One region of the Paenibacillus sp. JT22N15 genome, then DNA from elsewhere that is predicted to be linked to it. Evidence: riboswitches for the same ligand, from Rfam matches in the RefSeq annotation. Region 1 holds a riboswitch; each other region holds the start of a gene.

Region 1 (3,209 bases):
ACATCACCGATTGGAGCTAGGCTGAGCCCATCCGCGCGCAGCTTCGCCGTCACACTGTCCGGGTCCGATGTTGGAATCCGCACCAGCAAATGATGATGCGGCGTATATTCAATCGAACCCTTCTCGCCAACAGCCTGCGCCAATGCTACGAGCTGCTGGGGCGTGAAGTTTTTTGTCGCGACACCTGGGCTTACGGCAAACTCAAGTACCGATTGCTGCGCAAACACAGGCATAGGGCTCGATACTGCGCCAAACGCCGCACTAGGCTCGATCCCCTTGCTGCGATCATTCAGGAGAACCGCTTCCATCGCCAAATGCAGAGGCGATACTGCAGGTGCCGGGGCAGCCTCTGCCCTCATTGAAACGGCTGTATTTATTGGGGCTGGGGTCGGCTTCACGGGCGCAACCGGGGGGGCTACTGCAACCGCCATTCCGCCGCCCTGTCCATTATCATTTCTCGGTTCATCTGGCGCAACCGCCTGCGGCTCCTCCCGCTCGAGCAGCTGGTCCGTCGCGTCATATTCATCCGCACGATAGCCCCCGTCCGCTGGAAGCTCAGGCATTCCTGCCGTATGAAGCGCCCACGGCTCATTCTTCTCTTGCAGACGCTGGTGGGGCTTCAAAGGCTGCGCGCCTTCGCCAAGCGTATATTTGCGCTGATAGCCGCGCGGCGTAATCATTAGCCCGTCATAATTGACGGTCGTCGAGTTGCCGATGACGACTGTTGTCAGCATGCCGATATCATGGTCAAGCATACGGGCAAGCGTCGTCACGACAATGTCTTCACGGTCGCGGTACGCGCTTTTCACAATGCCTACCGGCGTATCTGGCGAGCGGTATTTGAGCAAAATCCGCTGAGTCTCCACGATTTGCCGCGTTCTTCTGCCGCTGCGCGGGTTATAAAGCGCAATGACGAAATCCGCTTGTCCGGCCGCTTCTACCCTGCGCGCAATCAGCTCCCAAGGCGTCAAATGATCGCTCAGGCTGATCGTGCAAGCATCATGCATTATCGGCGCGCCAAGCAGGGATGCTGTCGAGTTAATGGCAGAAATGCCGGGAATCACTTCAACCTCTACCCCGCCATTACGCTTCCAGCCTTTCTCAATCAGCACCTCATACACGAGTCCTGCCATGCCGTATACGCCCGCATCGCCGCTTGATATAACGGCTACCTTCTTGCCGTTCTCCGCTTGGCGCACCGCTTCCTGCGCCCGGCTGACCTCCTCTGTCATCCCCGTACGCACAATCGCCTGATCGCTGATTAGCTCCCGAATCAAGTCGACATACGTGTTGTAGCCGATGACAATATCGCTCTCCTGAATCGCTTCACGGGCGCGTTTCGTAATATGCTCGAAGCTCCCTGGGCCGAATCCGATAATTAACAGCTTGCCGACGCCTGCTTCACTCATTGATGCCCAACTCCTTCTATGTAGCAATTTACAATTTCTATCCAACAAAAAAAGCACCTCTAACGATATGTGTTAGAAATGCTTGAAAAGACCAATGTCCTTGTTAAACGCAGACAGCGAAGGGCCATCCAATCTCTAACACCTTCCTAATATCCACGTAGGTTTACAGTGTCGTTGAAATAAGCAGGTCTCCTGGCTTTGAAGCGTTAGGACGCTTCATACAGTGGCGGGTCCGCGCCGGTCTCTCACCGACTTCCCTATTAAGTCAACTTGGGCGCTTTGGCGCCTGCTGACACTTATTCCCTTCCTATTAAATTGTAATCTTAATGATAACATTAGATTGTATGATCGACAAGTGCGTTTATGCCATCAGCCTTGGCGCAAATAGAGCCGGCGCAAGCACGGACAGCATGTCCAGGCTGACACCAGCTCTATTTTTTACCGGAGCTATTTATTTCTTCTCAAGCGTTTCCCAAGCTGCATTCACGAGGGAATCAAACAGTTCATCGTCCTCTTCCAGCTCATCCTCAACCGCCAAAAGATCTTCTTCCTTGCCCGATTCATTCAGAAAAAACAAACCGTAGCCCCACTCTGTCGCCTTGCGGCTATGAAGGGTAATTTCGTATTGGTTCGTCTGGCCCTCTACTTCAAAATGAACCTTGCCTACGAAACCGGATTCCTTGGAGTTCGTCATGCTAGCATGCAAAATATTTACTTTCATCTTCCACTCTTCCTCTCTTTACCGTTACGATACCAGCTGCTGAAGTTGATTCACTTGATTTAACAGCTCGTTGATTTTGTTAATCGTATTTGGAATTTCCGTTGCGTCAATCAATGCTTTGCCGTCTTCGATCTGCTTCAGCACCGCATCAATGCTTTCCTGCAGCTTCAAATTATAATCGACCACGGACTGATGGACGTCCTTGGCAAAATCCGGCGCGTGCAGCTCGCCAAACTGCTTGATGGACTCCTGCACAGCTACCAGCTGTTCTTTATAATCAGCGCGTGCACTCGCATCATTTACGGCTTGCTCCGCAAGCTGCGTCGCCTGCTCGCTGAAATTTGTCAGCGTCTGCATGTACGTTGCTGCTCCCGTCACATATTCGGCCGAGTTTGATACGGAATTGACCGTCTGCTTGGCTTCCTCAAATAACGAGCATCCTCCTAATAATAACATTCCAATGATTAAAAGTATGCTTTTTCCTGAACGAATGGCCATGTTTAATCTCTTCCTTTCCGCCTGTCTTACACAGAGCATTACTTATACGGCAGATGCGTCCAAACGGTTGCATTTCGTCTTATCATTAAGCTTGTCCATCATTTAATAGAAAAATAAAACATGAGGCCGCAGATAGCTAAAATGCACGCTGGCTATTGTTCGCGTCTGCGGCATAACGATGCAGCCCTATCATTAAGCTGCGCCACTCCTTTGGCAGCTAACGCTTCGACTTGAAAGCATGCTGGCGCCATATGACGACGATAATGAGAAATAAAGCAATGACACCTGTAAGCAGCCACCCGGCCTGCTCATCGGTCAACTGATCCCCGGGAGCGGTTGCAGCCGGATCTGGAGCCTCATGACCCGCATGTTCATTACAGGGGGAGTCGGTTGGCGATGAGGCGGCAGCATTCGTCTGCTGCTCATTATTTGCAGGAGTACAGACATCTGCTGCGGACACGGATAGCGATGCGGAACTCCAGAGGCTTATTCCAATAAACAGGACTACGATAAATATTAGACGAAGGAACCTCTTTCTCATTTTGGCGAACCTCCTTTGCGCTTTTCGTTTCCCCTCATTT
Region 2 (3,209 bases), on a different contig from region 1:
CGTTAAGCTTATCGATTACCGTCTCAAGCGGCTTCGATTCATAATGGCTGACATTCGATTCGCTAGCAGCTTGATAGAAAATGTTCAAGAAATATTGCGGATCGCCCGTCTGCGCCGTCAGCATGCTGTACATCGCAAGGTCCCAATCGGACTTCGCAAGCTCAGCGTCAATATTTTCAACCTTGCGTATTTTCACGGTAATTCCTTCATTAAGCAGTTGATTTTGAATAACCTCTGCCATAACCGACAGCTCTGGGCGGTGCGGGAACGTAAGGAGCGTCGCCTCGAACGGCTTGCCTTCCTTCTCCCACATGCCTTCCTCATTTTTCTGCCAGCCGCCAGCGGTCAGCAATTGCTCCGTCGTTTCCCCTGCTGCTTGCTCCGCCACTTTGCCGAATGGCAAAATTTCCGGGAACGGGCTTTTCGCTTTCGTGCCGTAACCACGCATAACCGATTCAATAATCGCCTCGCGCGGAATCGCTTGATCTACAACCTCGCGGTTCGATTTTTCTTTAAACAAAGCAGAATTCATATTAAATAATACCATATGTGTACGAACCGATGGGGCAGACAGCACTTCCAGCTTGCTGTCCTTCTCTACCAGCTCAATGCTGTCAATCGGAATGTCCGTTGCGACATCTACTTCACCAGCCTGCAGCGCCATCAGACGCGTGTTGCCATCGGTTACAAACTTCATCGTCACTTCTGAAAGCTTTGCGGGTTCCCCCCAATAGCCATCATAACGCTCAACAACAAGCGATACGTCTTTCGTAAATTGCTTGATTTTGAAAGCTCCCGTCATGGCCGGGTAGCTGCCCGCTTCCTTCATGCTGTCAACATCAAGAATAATCGTGCTTGGATCAGCCAAGCTGGAAATGATCGCCGAGTTCGGCTGTGTCGTAATCATTTTCAGCTCGTCAGGCGCAAGCACTTCAATATCTTTAACCAGAAGCAAATCCTTCGCCAAATGGCTGTTCGCAATGGAACGCAGCAGCGATGCTTTTACGCTTTCAGCATCCATTTTTTTGCCGTTGTGGAACGTTACGCCCGTTTCCAGCTTGAACGTCCACGTATTAGCATCCTCCTGCTTCCATTCCTTCGCGAGCCAAGCGGATGGCTGCAGCTGCTCATTCAATTTAATCAGCGTTTCCCCTGCGCCCGAGCGCATAACATCCCAGCTATCGTCGCCATGCGGATCAACGCCTGCAGGGTTCCAAGTGTACGCCATTGTTAGTGTTTTTTTAGCGGCAGCAGCGTTGTTTCCCGAGGCAGCATCCGTGCCCTGCTCTGCGTTTTGGCCAGCATTCGTGCTGCATCCTGCAAGGACCAGCATCAAGCAAACGATCATCATTCCAAGTGACAAGCTAAGTGGCTTCTTCGTGTGGTTCATTTTTCTTTTGTCTCCCCTTCTAGTAAGCGTAAACGGCCGAAAGCCGTCCTGTGGCGGCAAAGCTACCGTTTCGCGTAGAAATATAGAGAAAGGATAGAAAAATCATATCTTTTCTCTATATTTAAAAAAAGCATCCCCGACCCTTAAAAAGCAGTCAGAAATGCTTTTATGTTAAATAACTAAACCTTATCTGCGTCTGCTCGCCATGAAGCAACAAATAATCGTTAGACATTTTGCAATAAATGGGCATAACCAACCACCTCCCTAAGCACCGTAGGTCAAACAGTGATGTTAAAACAGGCAGGTCTCCTGACTTGGGGCCTCCCTCTCTTCCCTTCCCAGCTAGGGTAAGCATCTGCTATTCGTCTTGCGACGAAAAGAAGCTCATCAGCCAGTGGCTTATTTGTGAGGGGAGCGCAGCCTGTGTAAGCTGCTGCCCTTTACAGTGGCGGGTCCGTGTCGGCCTTTAACCGAACTTCCCTTTTAAGCGAACGAAGACGTATAAGTTCCAGCCAACATTTCGCACCTATTTTCATTCAAGTATGAAGTTTTGCAGGCTCATAAGCCCGTCCTGTCCGTAATCCATTCTTAATCATAGGGAGGAAGCGGGAATCTGTCAATGGCTTTAATTCGAAAATGAAAGTGTTTTCAACATAAAACTTTCATATTTTTTCCAGTAATGTTATATTGAAATTACTTCACGCATGATGAGCTTATTTATTAAATTAATCCAATAGATAACCTAATCAAATAGAAAAGGAATGATCACAGTGACGGTGAAAATCCTTCCAGTTGAAGAAAAGCAAATTATTGATTCATATTGGTTTTACAGTGATTTTTATTCTATTATCTCGCGTGTGGACTCGAAAAAATTATGGTTTATGAATAATTATATTAATTTATTCGATATTCCTGATCCAAACCAATTATATACCTTTTTCTTCAACGGTTATTATAGAGATAAAATGGTTGAGTTTTATGACTGCCCTTTTATTGATTTTCAGCGGATAGCGTTAGACAGGCAAAGCTCAACGATTTTAAATAACGAGCTGTTTGATTTTATTAAAGCATCGATTGATGGCGGCTATTATGTAATCGTTATGATCGATCGTTTTCATATTAAAGAGTATGAAATTTCGGCAAAATCCCCACATGAAGTCATGATAAATGGGTATGATGATGCAAATAAAAAGCTGTACTTTTGTGACAATAATGCCAACGGAAAATATTCAACGAATATCACCTGTGATTACGAAGCTTTTCATAGAGCATTTCATATATTAGAAATCGATGCCCATGATTTTAAAGACCATCTTTATTTATTGAAGCCGCTCGAAAATAACAATTATACTTTTTCACTAACCTATGTGAAAAATACGATGAACGCCTACCTCTCGTCTAGGGCACATACGGATGAACATTATAACCAAGCTTTAGGCACCCCCGGGCTAACCTTCGGTATTAATGTATACGACAAGGCCTCCGAATATTTAAAATATTTGGCTCAAGAAGAGGTAGTATTTGATATTAGATCGTTCCACCTGCTTTACGACCATAAGAAATGCATGACTATGCGATTAGACTACATGATTAATAACCATCATTTGATTGATGATAATCTAATTTTAAGCAGATGGAAAAAGCTGGAGGCTGCTGCACTGGCTGTAAGAAATTCCATCTTAAAATATTGGCTTACTCGAAGCTCGGATACGTTGTACAAGCAAATGGAGCAGCTGCAAAAATTGAAGGAGACGGAAAAGATTTTGCTGCAGGAGATTGTAGATCAGTTGAAGGATGGTTAGATTTATTAACAAATCAG
Region 3 (3,209 bases), on a different contig from region 1:
AATATCGGAGGCGAACCGTCCGCTTTACACTAGGCGCAAGACGGATTTCATTCGTAAATCCTCTTGCCATAAGCCCATTCGAGAGCCCCTTGTATCGATGCATCGTTTTGACGAAGAGCCGCACAGCAATCGCCGCCGTACCCTGCAATTTGCCTTTAAAACCGTGTTGACCGCCGCGTGCACGCTGCGCGACCAGCATAGCCCCCGCCGTATCCAGCAGCAGAAAGATGAAGCGATACATAATAATCATGAGCTCCAGTACAATTTGCGGCATTTTCAACCGCTTCAGCACTTGCAGCAGATCCGGGAAGGGGGTCGTCAAGGTGATAAAAAACATACATGCCAGGCAAGCAAGAATACGCGTAAAAATATGTCCGGCCAGCCCTAACGATGCCTCTGGCACATACAGGCTAAGCGGCTCCCATGAAACGAGCATCCAGCCTGCTTTCGCTGCCGCCAAGCTTCCCGCTTCGCTGCTGCTATTGCTGAATTCAATGAGCAGCGCGGGCAAGCTGAGAATGAACAGCAGGCAAGAGGAGAAAAGCAGCGCCGCATAAAGCTTAGCGGGCACTTTCGCATAGCCGACCGTCCACAGTGCAAGCCATCCGAAAATGACAAGCTGTACGAGCGGATGAGCGATATAGGCAAGCAGCAGCAGAAGGGCTGCAAGCCCGCATTTCCAAATGGCGGGTAAATCCCGCAGCTTATTGGAATAAGAAATCGTATCAATCCATTTCATCATTGCTGCTTTGATTTCCCCGACTTCCCTTTAAAAAGGCCAATCACATAGCCGATTACGCCAGCGCCAATCGCAGCTTGCAGCGCGAACAGCATGCTTTCCGTTTCTCCCGGCACCTCAGTGAGCGGAGACGCCCAAGGCTCATAATGGGGCGCAATCGTCTGGATCATTTCCTCCGCCGCGCCATCCGCGCCGCCAAACTCGGCGTTAATGAATATTAAAGGCGCAACGGCAAGCAAAACAACAATGGCTAAAATCCAAATATTTTTGGCACTGCGGCTCATTACACGCGGTCCCCTTTCATTCTCCGCTTCAAAATAGACAGCTCGTCCGTATTAAAAGATTGCAGCCAGTTCCAGATCAATACCGTCAGCAAGCCTTCGCTAATAGCAAGCGGAACCTGGGTAATCGCAAAAATACCGCCAAATTTCATAAAGGATGCGAGAATGCCTCCCTCAACAGCCGGAAAAGCAACAGCCAGTTGAATCGAAGTAACGATATAAGTGGCCAGATCGGCAACAGCGGCAGCAGAAAAAATCGCCACGCCTTGCTTGCTGCCTGAACGCATCAGCAGCCGATAGACGGCATAGCCAGCAGCGGGACCTGCAACCGCCATTGAAAAAGCATTCGCCCCAAGCGTCGTCAGCCCGCCATGTGCAAGCAGCACCGCTTGAAACAGCAATACCATAGAACCTAATACGCTCATGGGCAGCGGCCCGAACATAACCGTTCCAAGCCCCGTTCCCGTCGGGTGCGAGCTGCTGCCTGTAACGGAAGGAATCTTAAGCGCGGACAGCACGAAGGTGAAAGCTGCCGCCAAGCCCAGCATCAGCTTAAGCTCTGGTGCTTCCTTTGTAATTTTCCGAATGGCGCGTACACCCAGGATGAAAAAAGGAATAAAGGCCACCCACCAAAAAATCGCCCACCCCACAGGCAAAAACCCTTCCATAATGTGCATCGCATATGCGGATTGCGGCTCATTCACCAGTAAAAAAAGCGTGAAGCCAATAACCAGCAAAGCGGTGCTAACTGCTGTCTTGCTTTTTAACTTGACCATTCGTTTCAATACCCTCCCCAATGTGTTCATGCCTGAAGACAACAAAAATTGACCGCCTTCCCTTCGCTGGGAAAACGGCCATGTGTACGCAGAAATAGACGGTTGCGCCAGCAAACAGACTGGTAGCAATCGCTTTCATTCGTACACCTATCCTTTCCGCGAAGGCACTGTGGTGCTGGAACGAGGTAGGTCTCCTGGCTAGCGGATCATTATTTTCCTTCGTCTTCCCTGGCTGCCCTAAAGCTTAGGCCAAGTGACTCCTGCTGGTGAAGGAAAACTCCCCGATTACAGTGGCGGGACCGCTCGGGATTTACACCCGATTCCCTGTTACCCTTTGACGTGCGCAAAGGCACCTCGTTCCATGTCAATCATTTTTCAAAATCCTTGTATTCATTGGTCATTTTGTAGTTTGATCTTATCACAAAAAATTCAGGCTGTCCCCTATAAATGTAAATGGCTACCTTCCTGTTAGAAGAAGGACAAAATAACGCCTACGACAAAACCGCATAATGCGCCGTTGACGCGAATCCACTGCAAATCGTTGCCGACCTTTTCCTCCAGCATGGAGACGAGCGCCTTGTCATCCATCCGGTCGAGATTATCCCGAACGAGCGCACCGATGCGATAGTGATTATTTTCAATAAGTCGAACGAGATAGCCGCGAATGCCATCTTCCCAATTGGCGAGCATTTCCTGCTTGCCATTCAAATAATCCGTTGCAAAACGGTATCCCTGCACAATGGCGCGCCCTCCGCTGCGATGCTGCTCCTCCAGCTTGTCCAGCACGAGCTGTCTCAGCTCCTCCAGACGCAAATGGATGAAGCGCTCCGTTTCAACGCTGTCCACCCCCTGTTCAATGAGCTGCTTCAGCTTGAGCATCAGCTCTTCGTTATCGGCAAGCTTCTCCGCCTGGGCTCTCACCTCAAGCAGCAGCTTCTGCCGATGCGGGCTTCCAGGATGGGAAAGCTCCTGCATCGTAGAGAGCAGCATGTTCTGGATCAAACCGCCGAGCTTCTCCTCGTTCATAAAGCCGACGAAAGCTTGCAGTGCAAACCCCATGAAGCCGCCTACCTTAAGCTCCTCCAGCTTTTTGAAGGCGAGCTTGCCGAGCATTTCCTCGGTTTCACGCTTGCGAATCCAATGGCCTACATGCTCCAGGCCGTAATCCAGCGCCCGTTCATCCCAACGCTCATGGACGAAACGATCCGCCAGCTTGCGCACGATTGGCGTAAAATCCTGCTTTTTCACATAATCAGCCAAAAATCCATGCAGCACACTGCTAACCCGCTCCAAAGGCAAGCGCTCCACTGCCGACTGGGCAAAATCAACCGCTGCCAGCCTGAACTTGCGCTTGCCAATCAGCCGAGTCGCCGCCGATGCCGCCCCAGCGAACAGTTGAAAGCCCGACAGCTT
Region 4 (3,209 bases), on a different contig from region 1:
GGCAGGCTCATCCACCTGAATCATTTCAATGCCCGCTTCCTCCAGCGCCTTCACTTCTTCTGCCAAGGCAAGCGCGATTTGGTAAGCAACCTGCTCACGAGTCAAGTCGCTGCGAACGAACGACCAGTTCAAAATCGTAATCGGGCCCGTCAGCATGCCTTTCACCGGTTTAGAAGTCAGCGACTGCGCATAAACGGTTTCTTCGACAGTCATCGGCTTGCTGAACTGCACATCGCCGTAAATGACTGGCGGTTTTACGCAGCGCGAGCCATAGGATTGCACCCAGCCATTTTTCGTGAAAGCAAAGCCTTCCAGCTTCTCTCCGAAAAACTCAACCATATCCGTACGCTCAAACTCTCCATGAACGAGAACATCAAGGCCGATCTCTTCCTGCAGCTTGATCCAATGCTGAATTTGCTCCTTAATGAATACGCGGTATTGCTCCTCGCCCAAATCACCACGACGCCATTGCCGTCTCGCTTGGCGAACTTCCGCCGTCTGCGGGAAGCTGCCGATTGTCGTTGTCGGCAGGAATGGCAGCTGCCAGCGTTCCTTCTGGCTCACTTGGCGCTCTGCAAATACCGCTTTGCGCTCCGATGGCTGCGCATCAATGCTCGCTACAGCGGCATGGACGCTCGCACGGCCACGGGACGGCGATGCGGCAAGTGCAGCCAAAGCTGCTGCATTGCGATCAAACGCCTCTTTTACCGCTGCTTCTCCTTCATTCAGCGCAGTTGCCAGAACGGCAATTTCCTCCAGCTTCTCATTGGCATACGCCAGTGCGCCTGCAAGCTCTGCCGGCAGTGCCGTTTCAAGAGCCGCTGACACAGGTACATGCAGCAGGCTGCAAGAGGAGCTTACAATCAGTCGGTCGTTTGGCACGACTTTAGCAATACGGGCAAGCAGCGCTTTGCGCTCCTGAAGATCCGCCCGCCAAATATTGCGGCCGTCAATAACGCCTGCACCCAGCACTTTGTCCTGTGGGAAGCCGATTGACTCCAGCTGCTGCAGGTTCTTTTCAGCGCCAGCTGTGAAGTCCAGACCTAAGCCCTGTACAGGCAAAGCCGCGATTGCAGCATAATGCTGAACCGATTCAAAATACGTTTGCAGCAGCAAATTGAGCTTAGGTGCCGCTTCATGAAGCTGGGCATAAATGCTTTGCACAAGCGCCAAATCTGCTTCGGAAACGTCTGTTACAAGCGAAGGCTCATCCATTTGCACCCATTGTACGCCTTCTTGCTCCAACTCGCGCAGCACCTGTGCATACAGCGGAACATACTGAGCAGCAACTGTAGCAAGCTCAGAAGCGGCATAGCCTTTAGACAGCTTGAGGAATGTATAAGGTCCAACAATGACTGGTTTGCCTTCGATGCCCAGCTTTTCCTTTGCTTCGCGGTAAGCGATCAACGGACGGTTCTCGGTCAGCGCCGGCGTAATGCCTTTCAGCTCAGGAACGATGTAGTGATAGTTCGTATTGAACCATTTCGTCATCTCGGATGCCGAAGCGGTTTTGTTGCCTCGCGCCATTGCATAATAGGTCATTACCGATACGGGGCCGCCTGTATAGCCAAAGCGCTCAGGCACAACGCCAAACATCGCAGCTGTATCAAGGATATGGTCATAATACGAAAAATCATTTACCGGAATGAGATCAATGCCGCCCTGTTTTTGCAATTGGAGATGGTTTAGACGAATCGTCTCCAGCTGCTTCAAGAAAGCCGCTTCCGCAAGCTTGCCGCTCCAGAACGCCTCCAGAGCTTTTTTCCATTCTCTGTTTTCACCGATACGCGGATATCCCAAACTGCTGCTTTTTACTTGACTCATTGTTATTGCCTCCTGTTTTTCATTATTCATCCTTGTGGATGGATGTTATAATCCTTTGTTATTTCATCAACAAACTCAGATATATACTTATGGCAGTGTGAGCGAATTTCTTCGCGGCGGCCTTTCCCTATACATCCAATTTGCTGCCAGCCAGAAACTGCAAAAAGGGACGTCCTACCCTGTACAGAAATGTGGGTAAAGACGCCCCTCGTTTCAACAAACGATGGCTGCCATCTTTAACACCTCCCTATCTCCCGTAGGTACTGCAGTGTATAGAATAAGGCAGGTCTCCTGGCTCCAGCATCATCATCGCTGCGCTCGCCTTCCCGGCATCATGCCAGTGGCTTTATTGCGCAAAACTCCGCTGTTACAGTGGCGGGACCGCGCCGGTATTGCACCGGACTTCCCTTTTAAGCTCAAGACGTTACGCAAGAGCACCCTATTCCTCGCTATTTAGTTGGTCGATCTTTATTTATACAAGGTGAAACGGAGAAATATAGAGATAGGATGGAAAAATCATATCCTTTCCTATATTTCAAGCAACATGTATAAATATACGAATTTTCGCGTTTTTATACAACAAAAGATTTTACAGCCGCTTTAAATTGCGCGAGCGTACGCGGCGCCTGCTGTTCTCCTCGCAGCTCAGGCGGCAGTGCCTCCCAAGCTTCCAGCACCATTGGCAGCGTGAGTCCAAGGCTTCTGAGACGCTCGCCTTCGCGAAATACCGTCTCCGGCGTACCCTCCAATATACAGCGGCCCTCATTCATGATGAAAATCCAATCCGCCCAAGCATAGGCCATATTCATGTCATGCGTCGCCATAACCGGCGTTATGCCGCTGGCATGAATGCGGTCCAGCTCAGCCATCAGCCGCTGCTCCGATATCGGATCGAGATAAGCAGCCGGCTCATCAAGCAGCACTAACTCCGGCTCCAGGGCCAGTACGCCGGCAAGAGCGACTCGCTTCTTTTGCCCAAGGCTGAGATGATGCAGCGGCTTATGCGCCAGTTCCTGCAAGTTCAGCTGCTGAACGATGCGCGCCGTACGTCTGTCAATTTCCACTTCTTGAAGCCCCGCATTGCGCAGCCCATAGGAAATATCCTCATAAGCGGTATTCAAAATGAGCTGATGCTCCGGGTCCTGAAAAACAAGGCCGACGCGCCGTCTCAAGCTGGCAAGCTCTCTGGGCTTGTAAGAAAGCGGCTCGCCGCGCCAGCTGACAAAACCGGATTCCGGACGATTAATGCCAATAAGCTGCAAGAAGAGCGTCGACTTGCCCGAGCCATTATGCCCGCACAGCGCTATCTTCTTGTTCGCCGGAATACGCAGCTCTAGCCCGTTTAAAGCGGTCTTGTCCGTTCCGGGATAAGCATAGCTCACTTG

The links. A riboswitch is a leader RNA that binds a small molecule or an ion and turns the genes downstream of it on or off. The one in region 1 is predicted to bind cobalamin.
Region 2: it holds a riboswitch for cobalamin, as region 1 does, so the genes downstream of both, AC50X8_RS29360 (ABC transporter substrate-binding protein) here and cobJ (precorrin-3B C(17)-methyltransferase) in region 1, are expected to answer to the same signal.
Region 3: it holds a riboswitch for cobalamin, as region 1 does, so the genes downstream of both, AC50X8_RS03105 (energy-coupling factor ABC transporter permease) here and cobJ (precorrin-3B C(17)-methyltransferase) in region 1, are expected to answer to the same signal.
Region 4: it holds a riboswitch for cobalamin, as region 1 does, so the genes downstream of both, metE (5-methyltetrahydropteroyltriglutamate--homocysteine S-methyltransferase) here and cobJ (precorrin-3B C(17)-methyltransferase) in region 1, are expected to answer to the same signal.

What each region holds. Positions count from the first base shown of each region.
Region 1 covers NZ_JBXENV010000030.1:12,925-16,133, reverse strand. Annotated here, with positions in the region: gene cobJ (precorrin-3B C(17)-methyltransferase) at 1-1,409, opposite strand, end outside; cobalamin riboswitch at 1,575-1,724, opposite strand; gene AC50X8_RS32120 (hypothetical protein) at 1,861-2,130, opposite strand; gene AC50X8_RS32115 (DUF6376 family protein) at 2,155-2,586, opposite strand; gene AC50X8_RS32110 (hypothetical protein) at 2,846-3,169, opposite strand.
Region 2 covers NZ_JBXENV010000021.1:918-4,126, reverse strand. Annotated here, with positions in the region: gene AC50X8_RS29360 (ABC transporter substrate-binding protein) at 1-1,390, opposite strand, end outside; cobalamin riboswitch at 1,673-1,935, opposite strand; gene AC50X8_RS29355 (hypothetical protein) at 2,161-3,192, shown strand.
Region 3 covers NZ_JBXENV010000001.1:701,700-704,908, forward strand. Annotated here, with positions in the region: gene cbiQ (cobalt ECF transporter T component CbiQ) at 1-742, opposite strand, end outside; gene AC50X8_RS03100 (energy-coupling factor ABC transporter substrate-binding protein) at 739-1,023, opposite strand; gene AC50X8_RS03105 (energy-coupling factor ABC transporter permease) at 1,023-1,796, opposite strand; cobalamin riboswitch at 1,964-2,168, opposite strand; gene AC50X8_RS03110 (DUF445 domain-containing protein) at 2,265-3,209, opposite strand, start outside.
Region 4 covers NZ_JBXENV010000001.1:698,377-701,585, forward strand. Annotated here, with positions in the region: gene metE (5-methyltetrahydropteroyltriglutamate--homocysteine S-methyltransferase) at 1-1,824, opposite strand, end outside; cobalamin riboswitch at 2,089-2,281, opposite strand; gene AC50X8_RS03090 (energy-coupling factor ABC transporter ATP-binding protein) at 2,397-3,209, opposite strand, start outside.